DNA from 3 places in the Bradyrhizobium sp. SZCCHNR1015 genome. Region 2 is predicted to be linked to each of the others. Evidence: predicted binding sites of a transcription regulator. Region 2 holds the regulator's gene; each other region holds the start of a gene.

Region 1 (4,615 bases), on a different contig from region 2:
GCTGACGTAGCTGCGGCCGACGCCCAGCAGGGTGGCCAGTTGCTCATGCGTCAGCGGCACGATCGGCTCGCCATCGGTGCGGTCCATCGCGGCCACGATCCACTTCGCCGTGCGCTGCTCGATCGAATGGATCGCGTTGCAGGCGGTCGACTGGAACATCTGCGCCAGCATGCAATCGGCGTAGCGCGCGAACACGTGGCGCAGCGTCTTGGATTGCAGCTTGGCGGCCGCCAGGCGGGACAACGGCAGCCGGGCGAACGGGCCGCCGAACTTGACGACGATCCGCGTATAGGCGGGCAGGAAGCCCTCGCTGACGATCCCGCCGACGGCGCCCTCGCGGCCGACCAGGATGGTCTCGACGTCGCGACCGTCCTCATTGGGAACGAGATAGGACGTCAGCGCCGGCCCGCAGGGAAAATGCACGATCTGCACGTCGTCGCCCGGACTGTAGAGCAGCTCGTTCGGCGTTGCCGTGTCCTCGACCAGATTCGGCGAGATCAGCGCGTAGTCAGCCGGACTGAGCCGCCGCAGCAGGTTGTTGTAGGGCCGTTCCCGGCTCAGCGTGGTCACACCCTGGCTCAGCATCGTCATCCCCCGTGCGCAACGCATGTGCGTGATCCGTGCTCCTTGTGTTCACAAGTGCACCGACAGAGGAACTCTGATATGCTGCCTTGGTTCCAGGAACCCGCCAGCGCGCTCGAGAGGAGGCGCCGGCCGCGGGGTCCGTCCCTCCTCCTGGAACCCGCAGATCCCATGACCAGCTCGCAATCAGGCGTGCCCGAGTTCTATCAGCATGTGCTGGTCGTCGAAGACGACCCCATCATTGCGCTCGGATTGGAAGACACGATCACCGACCTCGGCGTTCCCGACATCAGGATCGCAGCCGACGTCGCCACCGCGCTCGCCATGATCGCCGAGCGTGTCCCGCAATTCGCACTCCTCGATGTCGGCCTGGTCCGCGAGAAGAGCTTTGCGATTGCCGAGCGGCTGGCGGCGCTCGGCATTCCCTTCGCATTCTCGACCGGTTATGGCGCCGACCGCGTGCCGGCCGCATTCGCCGACCGGCCGCGGCTGCCGAAGCCGTGCCCGACCGAGGCGCTGGAGGCCGTGCTGCGGCGACGCGATTAGTTGCCGTCGCAGCACGCGATCGTGTTGCCGCCGAGCAACAAGACCTCAGCCGAGCTTCGGATCGAGCGTGGTCGACCACAGCGCGACGTCGGCGCGATCCCGCAGGGTCACGGTCATCTGGCCCGTTGCGCCTTCGATCTTGACGTGGCCGAAGAACTGCATCCCGGCCGATGGCGGCAGGTTCTGCTTGTCGAGGCCGGGCGCCTTGATGAAGCGCACCTCGGGGCCGAAGGTGTTGTCGAGCTCGTTCGGACCGAACGTGCCGGCATGCAACGGACCGGAGACGAACTCCCAGAACGGCTCGAAGTCCTGGAACTGCGCCTTGTTCGGATCGTAATAATGCGCGGCCGCGTAGTGCACGTCCGCCGTCAGCCACACCGTGTTCTGGATCGGCGCCGTCTTGATGAAGCGCAGGATCTCGGCAATCTCGAGCTCGCGGCCGCGCGCCGGGCCGTCACCCTGGGCGATGGCTTCCGAGCCCTTCTTGTTGGCCGCGTCGTCATAGACGATGATGCTGAGCGGCATGTCGGAGGCGATCACCTTCCAGGTCGCGCGCGAATTGAGCAGCGCCTGCTTCAGCCAGCGCATCTGCTCCGGCCCGATGAAGTAGGACGCCGGGCCATATTTGTCCTCGAGATTGGGACCGTTGGCGCCGCGGTAGCTGCGCTCGTCGAGCACGAACACGTCGAGATGCGGACCGTAGTTGATGGTGCGATAGACGCGGCCCGGCTCGATGATGCTCTCGCGCATCGGATACATCTCGTGGAAGGCGCGCGCCGCGCGGGCCGCGAGCAGCTGGATGTTGCGCTCCTTGTAGCTCGCCGGCAGCTCCTTGGAAGCCGACCAGTTGTTGGTGACCTCATGATCGTCCCACTGCACGAAGATCGGCACCTCGGCATTGAAGGCGCGAACGTTCTCGTCGAGGAAATTGTATTTGTGGGCGGCTCGGAATTCGTCGAGCGTCTCGGCGACCTTGGCCTTCTCTTCCACGGTGAGGTTCTTCCACACCTTGTTGTCCGGCAGCTTTACCTCGGACTTGATCGGGCCGTCGGCATAGATGGTGTCGCCGGAATGCAGGAAGAAATCCGGGCGGTGCTTCTTCATCGTCGCAAAGGTGAACATGCCGCCATCATCGGGATTGATGCCCCAGCCCTGCCCCGCCACATCCCCGCCCCAGACGAACGAGACGTCGCGCTTGTTGCCGGGCGCGGTGCGGAAGCGGCCGGCCACGGCCTCGCTTTCGACCGCGGTATGCGACAGGTCGCGGAACTTGACGCGGTAGAAGATGTCCTGGCCGCTCGGCAGGCCTTCGATCAGCATCTTGGCCGTGAAGTCGCTCTCCGGAAGCGCGGCGATCGGTGGCAGCGCCCGCGCGTCCTTGAACGATTCGGTGGTCGCCACCTCGACCAGCATCTGCGACGGCCGATCGGCACGCGCCCAGACCACGCCGCCATCCATGCCGACGTCGCCGGACTGCACGCCATGCGTGATCTGCGGCCGGTCGGCGGCGCGGCTCAGATAGGGCATCGCCAGCGTCGTGACGCCGGCTGCGGCGGCCGTCGACAGGAAGCGGCGGCGGGACAGGGCTGTGTGCGGTCGAGGAATGCGAAGCGTCATGCGGATCTCCTGGTCGGATCGCGCGCGGGAGCAGGCGCGAGTCACGGCCCGGCAGACCTAGGAAAGATTGATGACGCTGGAATTACAATCGCGCCCCGGCCGCCGCGTGACACGGCCGCAGCGCAAGCGTGGTCCGACCTCAGGTGCCGGCGGCACGCAACTGCGCGCCGGTTCGCTGCAGATTGGCGGGCATGCTCATCAGGATGAGCTTGCGATCGGCCACCGCGTTGTGGAACTGCTCGAGCGCGATGTTGAACGCGGTCAACGCAGCGTGCTCGATCGCACCGTCCTCGAAGAAGGTCAGCGTGTTGCGCAGGATCTCGTCGGCCTCGCTCTGCAATTGGTCGAGCTCCTCGGTCGAATCGCTCCTGCGCGCGATGGTGATCATCTCCAGCAGACGATCGCGCAGCGAGGTGTTGATGGTGCGTTCGTCGCGCTTGAGATAGCCGGCGAACCACGCACCGGCCGAACCCATCGCCGAAAGCGCCATCAGGCTCCACCAGATGTAGTCGCTGTAGCGGTCGAGGAAGGTCTTCTCCTCGCCGTCGACGAACGCCGCCGCGCCGGGATGAGCGGGGATCGCCGCGTCCTTGTCGGTGTCCGGCGTCTCGATCTTGGCGGCAAGCGGAAATTCCGACAGCAATTGCTGGCGCACCGAGAACAGCTGATGCGTGAACGTCGAGACCGTCGAGTCGGTGAGGCCCTTGCGTGCCACGATGTGGTGATTGAAGCTGATCGTCTTCACTTCATCTTCGGGGCGATCGGGCGCCCCGCCGAACGCGCCGGCCGGAATCTCGGTGGCCTCGTATTCGGGATGGTTCTGTGCGATGGCTGCGGCGGAATCGATGGCCAGGAACGTCGGAGGCCCGCTTTCCTTTGTGGCGGCGGCGATCGCATCCGCCGTGATCTTGCTGTTGATGGGACCGGCCGCCAGATAGACATCGGCCCTCTGGCTTCGGACCGCTTCGGCGGCCTCGGTGATCGGGAATTGGACGATCTCGACCTTGCTGGGGTCGACGCCATATTGGCGCAGGATGACCTTCAGCAGGTTCGCGTTCGCCGGCGTCCGGCCGATGATGCCGACTTTGTGGCCCGCGAGCTGCGAGATCTTCGTGATCTTGGCGCCACCTTTGCGGCTCTTGCCCTTGCCGGACGAGGGCACCCAGAGGATGACGACGTTCTTGCGCAGCGTCGCCACCGCCTGTGCGTTCTTTGGGACCTCGAGGTCACCCCGCACGATCGCAAGATCCACCTTGGCGGCGGCCAGCGCCTGCGCGCTCTCGGCGGCGCCCTCGGTCGGAACCGGCCGCAGCCTGACGGAGGCGTGCGACTGGGAAAAGGCCTGGGTCAGGGCCTGGACGACCTTCAGGTCGTCGCTGTTGGGCGGACCGACCGCGATCTTGAGCACCACGGGACGCATCGCAAAATAGTAGGCACCCGTCAAAGCGCCGACGACCGCAAGGATCCCGGCGATGACGATGAACACGGCAGGGCGCATCCGTGAGCGCTGCGCTGGCGTGGTCTGAGCATCTACCAGATTCTGTCCTCCGGTGGTCCTGGGCCCGGGCGATGCCACAGGCGGCTTCGTCTGGCCACGTCGTCCCTCGATAGAGCTGAACTGTAGCAAATTTCTTGTCCGCCCGGGGTGACATCTGCGTCATGGTTACCATCGCACCAGCCACCGGGGGATCGGGACAGGTCCGAGCCCCTCCGGCAACGGCCTGTGACAAGGCTCTGATCGGGCGGACCCCGGCGCGATCCGGCTGGAGGTAGACCCCGCAATCGCCCGGATGTTGCCACGTGTCCGGTCGATTGCACCACGAGAGGAGATCGAGATGCCGCAACGATTGTCGGCGGAGGCACGCGCCAC
Region 2 (4,615 bases):
GCTGAGCAGCCCGATTTCGCTGGCGGTGTCGAAGCCGAGGCCGAACAGGAAGCCGAGCGGGTACATGTGCCAGGCGCGGGACACGACGCGGAGCACCGGCCGCAGCAGACGAATGAGCAGGCCCCGCCCGGCGCTACCGGCGGCATCCATGTCGGAATGGGGGTGGGATGGGCGGCGCCAGAGGTTCACGAACAGCACCAGATTCGCGAAGGCGATCAGCAGCAGGAAGCCTGCGGAGACCGAGGTGCCGATGGTGCCGCCGATCGCACGGATGGCGCTGTCCTCACTCAACAGATCTGCGCCGGCCGCCAGGCTCACCACGATGGTGGCGATGACGACGACGCTGGAATGGCCGAGCGCAAAATAGAGGCCGGCGGCGCGCGGGGCGCGACCGTCCTGCACCAGCTTCCGCACGACGTTGTCGATCGCCGCGATGTGGTCCGCATCGACGGCATGGCGCAGACCGAGCAGCCAGGCCAGCAGCGCGGTGCCGACGATGGCGGGCCGGTCGGCGTAGAGCGCGAAGGCCCAGGCCCAGGCGAGCGCGTTGGCGGCGACCAGCCCGGCGACGAGCGCAACGGTCCTGCCGGGCTGCGACCGCCACCACAACAGCCGCGGGGCACGAGGATGATCAATTGGAACAATCGTCATACTCGGACCATAGCAAGAGGCAGGCCAGTTCGGTAAGGGCCGCGGCAGGCGAAAGCTGCAGGAAAAATCGGCTGCACTTGCCGGATCGCCCGCTCGCTTGGCAACCCGCTATCCAGTCGCGCACAGATCGTGACCAGCGGCGGGACCTCTCTCGTCCCCTCCCCCTTCACCGCGCAGAGGCACTCTGCGCCGCAATCTCGCGCCGCACGACCGCCTCGAACTGGCTGGCGGGCGCGGCGAACATCAGCCGGGTCTCCTCGTGGAACGCCGAGAAGATGCCGACAACGGTCGGCTGCCCGCCGACCTCGGCCAGGATCGGCGAGCCCGAATAGCCGAAATTGGCGAGGCAATGCACCGTCAGCAGCCGGGCATCGCTGGTCATGCCGGCGCTGCAATTGCGCTGGCCGGTCGGCGAATAGCGCCGCTCCTGGCCGTAGCCGATCTCGGAAATGGCGCCAGCCTTGGTCGCAGCCTGCAGTTCCTCCCGCGTCAGCGCCTTGACCGCGACCGGCTTCGAGGGCAGCGCATCCTTCAGCACGATCAGCGCCCAATCGGCGGGCGAGCGGTCGAGCGACCATCTGTCGTGCCGGGTCGGGACGAAGTCCGGCGCCACGATCAGCTTGTCGGCGACCGACGATGCCGCCGGCGTGCCCCTGTTCATGCCGGCCAGGAAGCGGACATTGCCGGGGCTGACCTGCGCGACGCCGTTGAACACGCAATGCGCGGCGGTGAGCACGACGCGCGGCGCGACCAGCGTGCCGGTGCACCAGCCGCCGGTCGAGTATTGCGCGACGGTGACGACGCCGATCGACGACGCCGGCCACGAGGTGGGATCGACGACCTCGCCGATGTGGCGGTCGAGCCCGAGCAGTTGCTCCGGACGCGGAGCGGCGACGCCCGCCTCCGCCGATTCCGGCTTCGGCCGCCAGGCCGCAATGGCGCTCTGGGCCTGGACGCGCTGCGGCTCGGTCAGCTTGACCCTCTGCACGTCGCGGCCGGCCGATCGCACGCCGCTGCGACCCGCCATCACCAGCCAGGCGTAGCCCTGCACGACGTCCTGCTTCACGCCGCGACCGTCGAGCAGCATCAGGCCCAGCATGTATTGCGACTGGGCGAAGCCCTGCGCTGCCGCGCGGCTGAACCAGCGGCCGGCTTCGCCATAATTGCTCGCGACACCTTCGCCGTTGACATAGGCGATGCCGAGATAATGCTGGGCGACGGCGAGGCCCTGATCGGCGGCCTTGCGATACCACGCCAGCGCCTCGGCGGGGTTGCGCGGTTGGCCCCAGCCGAAGGCCTCCATGAAGCCGACGTCGAACTGCGCCCGCGCATCGCCCTTGGCGGCCAGCGGCAGCAGGCGGCGCATCGCCGCGGCGTGCTGTCCGTTTCCCGCCGCGGCGACCGCGTCTTCGAGCTCGGCGGCCGCGGCGCCCGCCGCGCTGCCGAGCAGCACGGCTAGAGATATGATGATGGTCTTGATCAAGGGCGTCCGCTGGGACCGAAACATCGTGACGGGCCACGAAGCAGACACGATCAAGACGGCGGCGGCGTGGCGGAAAGCGGACCGCGATCTCCTCAATCGGGCCCCCTCGCGCCTCACACCTGCTTCATCCTCACGCCCGATCGCCCCTTACACCTGCTCGCTCTTGGCGAAGCGATCATCGAGCGCATAGCCGGCGCCGCGCACGGTGCGGATCGGGTCCTGCTCGCGGCCCGGATTGAGCAGCTTGCGCAGGCGGCCGATATGGACGTCGACCGTGCGCTCGTCGATATAGATGTCGCGGCCCCAGACGCTGTCGAGCAGCTGCTCGCGGCTGAACACGCGGCCGGGATGCTCCAGGAAAAACTCGAGCAGGCGGTATTCGGTCGGGCCGAGATCGATCGGCCGTCCCGAGCGCGCCACGCGGCGCTTCTCGCGGTCGAGCTCGATGTCGCCATAGGACAGCACGGTCGCCAGCCGCTCCGGGCTCGCCCGCCGCAGCAGGCCCTTCACGCGCGCCAGCAGCTCCGGCACCGAGAACGGCTTGACGATGTAGTCGTCGGCGCCGGTCGCGAGGCCGCGCACGCGCTCGCTCTCCTCGCCGCGCGCGGTGAGCATGATGATCGGCAATTGCCGGGTCTCGGACCGCGCCCGCAGGCGGCGGCACAGCTCGATGCCGGACAGGCCCGGCAGCATCCAGTCGAGCACGACGAGATCGGGAACGCGCTCCTTCAGCCGTGTGTCGGCCTCGTCTCCGCGCGCCACCGTCTCGACCTCGTAGCCTTCGGCCTCGAGGTTGTAGCGCAGGAGCGTCGTCAGCGCCTCCTCGTCCTCCACCACCAGAATTCGGGCGCCCATGTCAGAACCGTCTCTCTCAGTTGCCGGGGATCGTCGATGCGAAGCTCGTCATGTCGCCCTTCGGGCGCTTGTCCATGATCTGCTGGCCTTCGATCATATAGAAGACGGTCTCCGCGATGTTGGTCGCGTGATCGCCGATGCGCTCGATGTTCTTGGCGCAGAACATCAGATGGATGCAGAACGAGATGTTGCGCGGATCCTCCATCATGTAGGTCAGGAGTTCGCGGAACAGCGAGGTGCAGATGGCGTCGACCTCCTCGTCGCCCTTCCACACCGTCATCGCCGCCGGCAGGTCGTGCGCGGCATAGGCGTCCAGCACCGTCTTGACCTGCGACTGCACCAGGTCGGTCATGTGCTCGAGCCCGCGGATCAGCTTGAGCGGATGGAAGTCGCTCTCCAGCGCCGCGACGCGCTTGCCGATGTTCTTGGCGAGATCGCCGATGCGCTCCAGATCGGTGGCGACCCGCATCGCACCGACGATCTCGCGCAGGTCGACCGCCATCGGCTGTCGCCGGGCGATGGTAAGAACGGCGCGCTCCTCGATGATGCGCTGCAGCTTGTCGACCTCGGCGTCGGTGGCGACCACCTTCTGGCCGAGTGCGATGTCGCGCCGCACCAGCGCATCGACGGAATCGACGATCAGACGCTCGGCGAGGCCGCCCATTTCCGACACCAGCCGGGTGAGATCCTGCAGATCGCTGTCGAACGCCTTGGCGGTATGTTCACTGGCCATGATGATCTCCTGAAGTCAATGTCGTCGGCGTCAGCCGAACCGGCCGGTGATGTAATCCTGGGTCCGCCGATCGCTCGGCGAGGTGAAGATCTTGCTGGTGTCGTCGAACTCGATCAGCTCGCCGAGATACATGAAGGCGGTCTTGTCGGAGACGCGCGCCGCCTGCTGCATGTTATGCGTCACGATGGCGATCGTATAGTTTTCGGCGAGCTCCTGGATCAGCTCCTCGACCTTGGCGGTCGAGATCGGATCGAGCGCCGAGCACGGCTCGTCGAACAGGATCACCTCCGGCCGGACCGCCACGGTGCGCGCAATGCACAGCCGCTGCTGCTGGCCGCCTGACAGCGACAGGCCCGAAGCGTTGAGCTTGTCCTTGACCTCGTTCCACAACGCGCCGCCGCGCAGTGCCTTCTCGACCCGGTCGTCCATCTCCGACTTGGAGATCTTCTCATAAAGCCGGATGCCGAAGGCGATGTTCTCGTAGATCGTCATCGGGAACGGCGTCGGCTTCTGGAACACCATGCCGACACGGGCACGCAGCAGGTTGAGGTCGAGCTTGGGATCGAGGATGTTGGTGTTGTCCAGCATGAGCTGGCCCACGGCGCGCTGGCCCGGGTAGAGATCGTACATCCGGTTGAAGATGCGCAGCAGCGTCGACTTGCCGCAGCCGGATGGACCGATGAACGCGGTGACGCGGTTGGTCCCCAGCGACAGGTTGATGTTCTTCAGCGCGTGGTGATCGCCGTAATAGAAGTTCAGGTTGCGCGCGGTCACCTTGGCGGGGGCTTCCGGCAAAACCTTGCCGTTCAGCGCGGCGGGATTGGGCTGGCTGACGGATACGGACAGGTCGGTCATTTTGCGTTCCTCTCGGCGCCGAGAATGCGTGCACTGAC
Region 3 (4,615 bases), on a different contig from region 2:
ATGGAGCTCGGCGACCGCATCGTCGTGATGCGCAAGGGCGCGATCGCCCAGATCGGGACGCCGCAAGAGGTCTATTTTGCGCCGGCCGATCGTTTCGTCGCGGAGTTCGTCGGCGCGGCCAACATCATCGAGGCGCCGCTCGACGGCGGCCAGCTCGTTCTGCCGGGAGGCCGGCAGCCGATCGCCGATCCCGGTCCGCGCAGCCAAGCGGTGGCGATGGTTCGGCCGGAAACGATCGCGATCGTCGACCCCGCGGCATCGAGCCTGAGCGGCGTCGTCGACAGCGTCCGCTTTGCCGGCGACCGGCAGCGGATCATCGTCCGCGATGCCGCCTCGATCGCACTGACCGTGGACGCGCCGAATACGATCAGGGTCGCTGCGGGCGAGCGGATCGGCCTGCGGATTGCGCCCGAGTCCATTCGTCTGCTGCCGGAGAAGGGTTGATCAGCCGATGACCAAGAGCCCCGTCACCATTGCCCAGATCTCCGACCTGCACATCAAGGCGCCCGGCCGGCTCGCCTACCGCCGCGTCGATACGGCGCGTGCGCTGGCCCGTTGCATCATGGAGCTCAACCGGTTCGCGCCGAAGCTCGATCTGGTGGTGATCTCGGGCGATCTCGCCGATACGCCGTCGCCGGCCGAGTACGATCATCTGAAAGATCTTCTTGCCGGCCTCGAGATTCCATTCGCCGCCGTACCAGGCAATCACGATTCCCGCGAACTGATGCGCGCGGCGTTTCCCGGCGCTGCTCATGAGCAGTCGGCGCCACTGAACCAGCATGTGGAACTGGCCGGTCTCGATCTGCTTCTGCTCGATTCCAGCGTGCCCGGCCATCCGCATGGCGAATTGGACGAGGCGAGTCTACAATGGCTCGATGCCAGGCTGTCCACCTCCAGCGAAAGGCCGGCCCTGCTGTTCCTGCACCACCCGCCATTCACCACCGGCATCTGGCACATGGACCGGCAGAACCTGCGCAATGCCGACGATCTCGCGGCGATCCTCGCGCGCCATCCGCGGGTGCAACTGATCGGATGCGGTCACGTTCATCGCGCGACGCTGACCCGGTTTGCAGGCATTCCCTGCACGATCTGTCCAGCGCCGAACCATGCCGTCGCGCTCGATCTGGCCGAGCTGCGCCCGCCATCCTTCCGGGTCGAGCCGCCGGCCTTTCACCTTCATGCCTGGTTTCCAGGACCGGGATTCGGAACGGTCGTCACCCATCAGGTGCCGATCGGCGATTTCGACGGGCCGCATCCGTTCTTCAATCAGGACGGCTCGCTCATCGACTGAGCGCGCACGGGGGAGTAGCGGACGTCTGGTCTAGCTCTCCACCTCGAACGTCACGCGCTCCGCGGCGAAACGCGAGCGCTTGCTGACGAGCGGCGTCCCGTCGGCATCGACATCGGTGCTGTCGACCACCAGCACCGGACGGCCCAGCGCGAGGTCGAGCCGCGCGGCGTCGCTCGCGTCGGCGATTGCCGCCGTGATCCTGGTCGCGCCGCGGCGATAGTCGCGAATGCCGTAATGGGCGAGCAAGGCGGTCATCGAGCGCACCGACGCGAAGATGTGGCCGGCCTCGGGGAAACGCTCGGCCGACAGCCAGGATGTGCTCGCGCAGATCGGCGTCTTGTCGGCGAGACGCAGCGCCTCGATCCGCACCAATGGTGCGCCCGTCTTCAATCGCAGCTCGCGCGCGAGCTCGCGCGTCGCGGGCTCTTCGGACGCTGCGATCAGCTGTCCACGCGGCTCGCGCCCGCCGGCCCCCACGATCTCGGAGAACCTGGTGCGCGATCTCAGAGGATATGACAGACGAGGCGCTTCGACATAGGTGCCGCTGCCGCGCTCGGCGCGCACGAGGCCGCGCTCCGCCAAGGTCGCGAGCGCGCGACGCACCGTATGACGGTTGACGCGATAGGTTTCGGCGATTTCGGTCTCGCCGGGCAGGCGCGTTCCGGCCGCGAAGCGGCCGTCGGCGATGTCGCGCTCGATGCCGTCGGCCACCCGCCGCCACAGCGCCACGCCCGAATCGGCGCCTTGCATGCTCATCCACGGCTCTCCGCTGTCTGGCCTGAAATCACGCCCATGTCATCAAACAGTCATGGCGCTTCGCTACGAAGTTGTCTATTAACATAGACAACTTCGAGACGGCAAGATCGGGATGACGATGGACGGCGAGACCACGATTCAGGACCGGCGCAGGGCGGCGATGCGGGTATTGGCGCATGCCTCGCATGCGGACATCCGCGCCAGGCTGAATGACCTCGCGGTGCCTGAGTATCGCGATCTTCGTCCGGCGGAGAATGGCCTGGTGATGCTGCGGGGACGGATCGGCGGCGACGGTGCGCCGTTCAATGTCGGCGAGGCGACGGTGTCGCGCGCCGCGGTGCGGCTCGAGAGCGGCGAGGTCGGGTTCGGCTATGTGCTGGGACGCGACGCCGGCAAGGCGCGCCTGATCGCGCTGTGTGACGCGATGATCCAGTCATCAAGCCATGTGCGATCGATCGAGACGCAGGTGGTCGCACCGCTGCAGGCGCAGATGCGTGCATCGCGGGCCCACCGCGCGGAGCAGGCTGCGGCCACGCGTGTCGATTTCTATACGATGGTGCGAGGAGAAGGCTGATGGGTGCCGCCGCTTCCGATCTGCAGCCCGGCTTCGCCGACAATGTGCTGTCCGCGCAATCCACCTTCCGTATCGTCATGGAGGCCATGGCGCGTCCGGGAAGTCTGCGACAGGTCGAGGGCAATGTAGGCCGGCCGTCGTCGTTGATGCCAGGTGCCGCCGCGATCGCGTTGACCCTGTTCGATCACGATACGCCGATCTGGCTTGATGCGCCGCTCGCCGGCACGTCCGAGGTCGGCGCCTGGCTCAAGTTTCATACGGGGGCGCCGATCGTCGCCGACGCGGCGCTCGCCTGCTTTGCGGTCGCGGCGGACCCGGAAACGCTTCCCGATCTGACTTCATTCGCGCTCGGCAGTGCCGAATATCCCGATCGCTCGACGACGCTGGTCCTGCAGGTGCCGAGCTTGTCCAGAGGTCCGGCGTTCGAGCTGCGTGGTCCGGGCATCGACCGGACGACATCGTTCCGTGCGACGGTCGCGCCGACTGACCTGTTCGAGCGGCTGTCGATCAATGAGAGGCTGTTTCCGCGTGGTGTCGACGTCGTGCTGGTCGATGGCTCGTCCATCGTCGCCATCCCGCGAACGACCCGGCTCGTTTCCGCAGGAGAGTGAGGCATGTATGTTGCCGTCAAGGGTGGCGAGCGCGCCATCGAGAACGCGCACCGGCTGCTGGCGCATGAGCGCCGGGGTGATCGCGATGTGCCGGAGCTGTCGCTGGCGCAGGTCTCCGAGCAGTTGGGGCTCGCCGTCGATCGCGTGATGAGCGAAGGCTCGCTGTACGATCGCGAGCTCGCGGCGCTGGCGATCAAGCAGGCGCGCGGTGATCTGATCGAGGCGATCTTTCTGGTGCGCGCCTTTCGCGCAACGCTGCCGCGCTTCGGCGCGAGCGAGCCGGTCGATACCGGCGCAATGCGGGTGCAGCGGCGTGTCTCGTCGACCTTCAAGGACATTCCCGGCGGCCAGGTGCTCGGGCCGACCTTCGACTATACGCATCGGCTGCTCGATCCGCAGTTGGCGGCCGGCGTCGAGCCGGAGCTGCCGGCCCGCGCCGAGGCGCCGAATGCGCCGACGCCGCGCGTCACCGACATTCTCGGACAGGACGGGCTGATCGAGCCGTCGCCGCAAGCCGAGGTTGGCGCGCCGGTCGGCGATCTCACCCGTGATCCCCTGAGCTTTCCCGCCGACCGCGATCTGCGGCTGCAGAACCTGGCCCGTGGCGATGAGGGCTTTCTGCTCGCGCTCGGCTACTCGACCCAGCGCGGCTATGGCCGCAACCATCCCTTTGCCGGCGAGATCCGCTTCGGCGAAGTCGAGGTCGAGTTCTTGGCCGAGGAGGTCGGCTTCGCGGTGCCGCTCGGATCGGTCGAGCTGACCGAATGTCAGATGGTGAACCAGTTCAAGGGCTCGGCGACCGAGCCGCCGTGCTTCACCCGCGGTTATGGCCTCGCCTTCGGGCAGAGCGAGCGCAAGACGATGTCGATGGCCCTGGTCGACCGTGCCCTGCGCGCGCGCGAGCTCGGCGAAGACATGGTTGCACCGGCGCAGGACGAGGAGTTCGTGATGTCGCACTCCGACAATGTGCAGGCGACCGGGTTCGTCGAGCATCTGAAGCTGCCGCATTATGTCGACTTCCAGTCCGAGCTCGGCCTGCTGCGCAAGCTGCGCCAGGAGTTCGCCGAGGCCGATGCCGCTCCCGAATTGAAGGAAGCTGCGGAATGAACGCACCGACCTACAACTTCGCCTATCTCGACGAGCAGACCAAGCGGATGATCCGCCGCGCCATCCTGAAGGCGATCGCGATTCCCGGCTATCAGGTGCCGTTCGCGAGCCGCGAGATGCCGATGCCCTATGGCTGGGGCACCGGCGGCGTGCAGGTCACTGCGGCCATTCTCGGTCCCGACGACGTACTCAAGGTCATCGACCAGGGCTCGGACGATACAACCAATGCGATCTCGATCCGCAAATTCTTCGCCAAGACCGCGGGTGTCGCCACCA

The links. The regulator PhoB, encoded in region 2, activates phosphate uptake and scavenging genes when phosphate is short. The targets are predictions, from matches to a motif close to TGTCATNNANCTGTCAT.
Region 1: QX128_RS22820 (alkaline phosphatase D family protein) is a predicted target of PhoB. The motif match lies at 2,816-2,832, and genes of this name have one in related genera.
Region 3: phnF (phosphonate metabolism transcriptional regulator PhnF) is a predicted target of PhoB. The motif match lies at 2,085-2,101, and genes of this name have one in related genera.

The regions. Positions count from the first base shown of each region.
Region 1 is NZ_JAUEYW010000013.1:202,355-206,969, forward strand. It holds gene QX128_RS22810 (Crp/Fnr family transcriptional regulator) at 1-585, opposite strand, end outside; gene QX128_RS22815 (response regulator) at 754-1,128, shown strand; gene QX128_RS22820 (alkaline phosphatase D family protein) at 1,174-2,745, opposite strand; gene QX128_RS22825 (TAXI family TRAP transporter solute-binding subunit) at 2,885-4,231, opposite strand; gene QX128_RS22830 (4a-hydroxytetrahydrobiopterin dehydratase) at 4,581-4,615, shown strand, end outside.
Region 2 is NZ_JAUEYW010000002.1:474,670-479,284, reverse strand. It holds gene QX128_RS05905 (HoxN/HupN/NixA family nickel/cobalt transporter) at 1-651, opposite strand, end outside; gene QX128_RS05900 (trypsin-like serine protease) at 818-2,134, opposite strand; gene phoB (phosphate regulon transcriptional regulator PhoB) at 2,282-2,989, opposite strand; gene phoU (phosphate signaling complex protein PhoU) at 3,006-3,722, opposite strand; gene pstB (phosphate ABC transporter ATP-binding protein PstB) at 3,753-4,577, opposite strand; gene pstA (phosphate ABC transporter permease PstA) at 4,574-4,615, opposite strand, start outside.
Region 3 is NZ_JAUEYW010000016.1:215,969-220,583, reverse strand. It holds gene QX128_RS26670 (ABC transporter ATP-binding protein) at 1-444, shown strand, start outside; gene QX128_RS26665 (phosphodiesterase) at 452-1,291, shown strand; gene phnF (phosphonate metabolism transcriptional regulator PhnF) at 1,322-2,047, opposite strand; gene phnG (phosphonate C-P lyase system protein PhnG) at 2,166-2,621, shown strand; gene phnH (phosphonate C-P lyase system protein PhnH) at 2,621-3,232, shown strand; gene QX128_RS26645 (carbon-phosphorus lyase complex subunit PhnI) at 3,236-4,339, shown strand; gene QX128_RS26640 (alpha-D-ribose 1-methylphosphonate 5-phosphate C-P-lyase PhnJ) at 4,336-4,615, shown strand, end outside.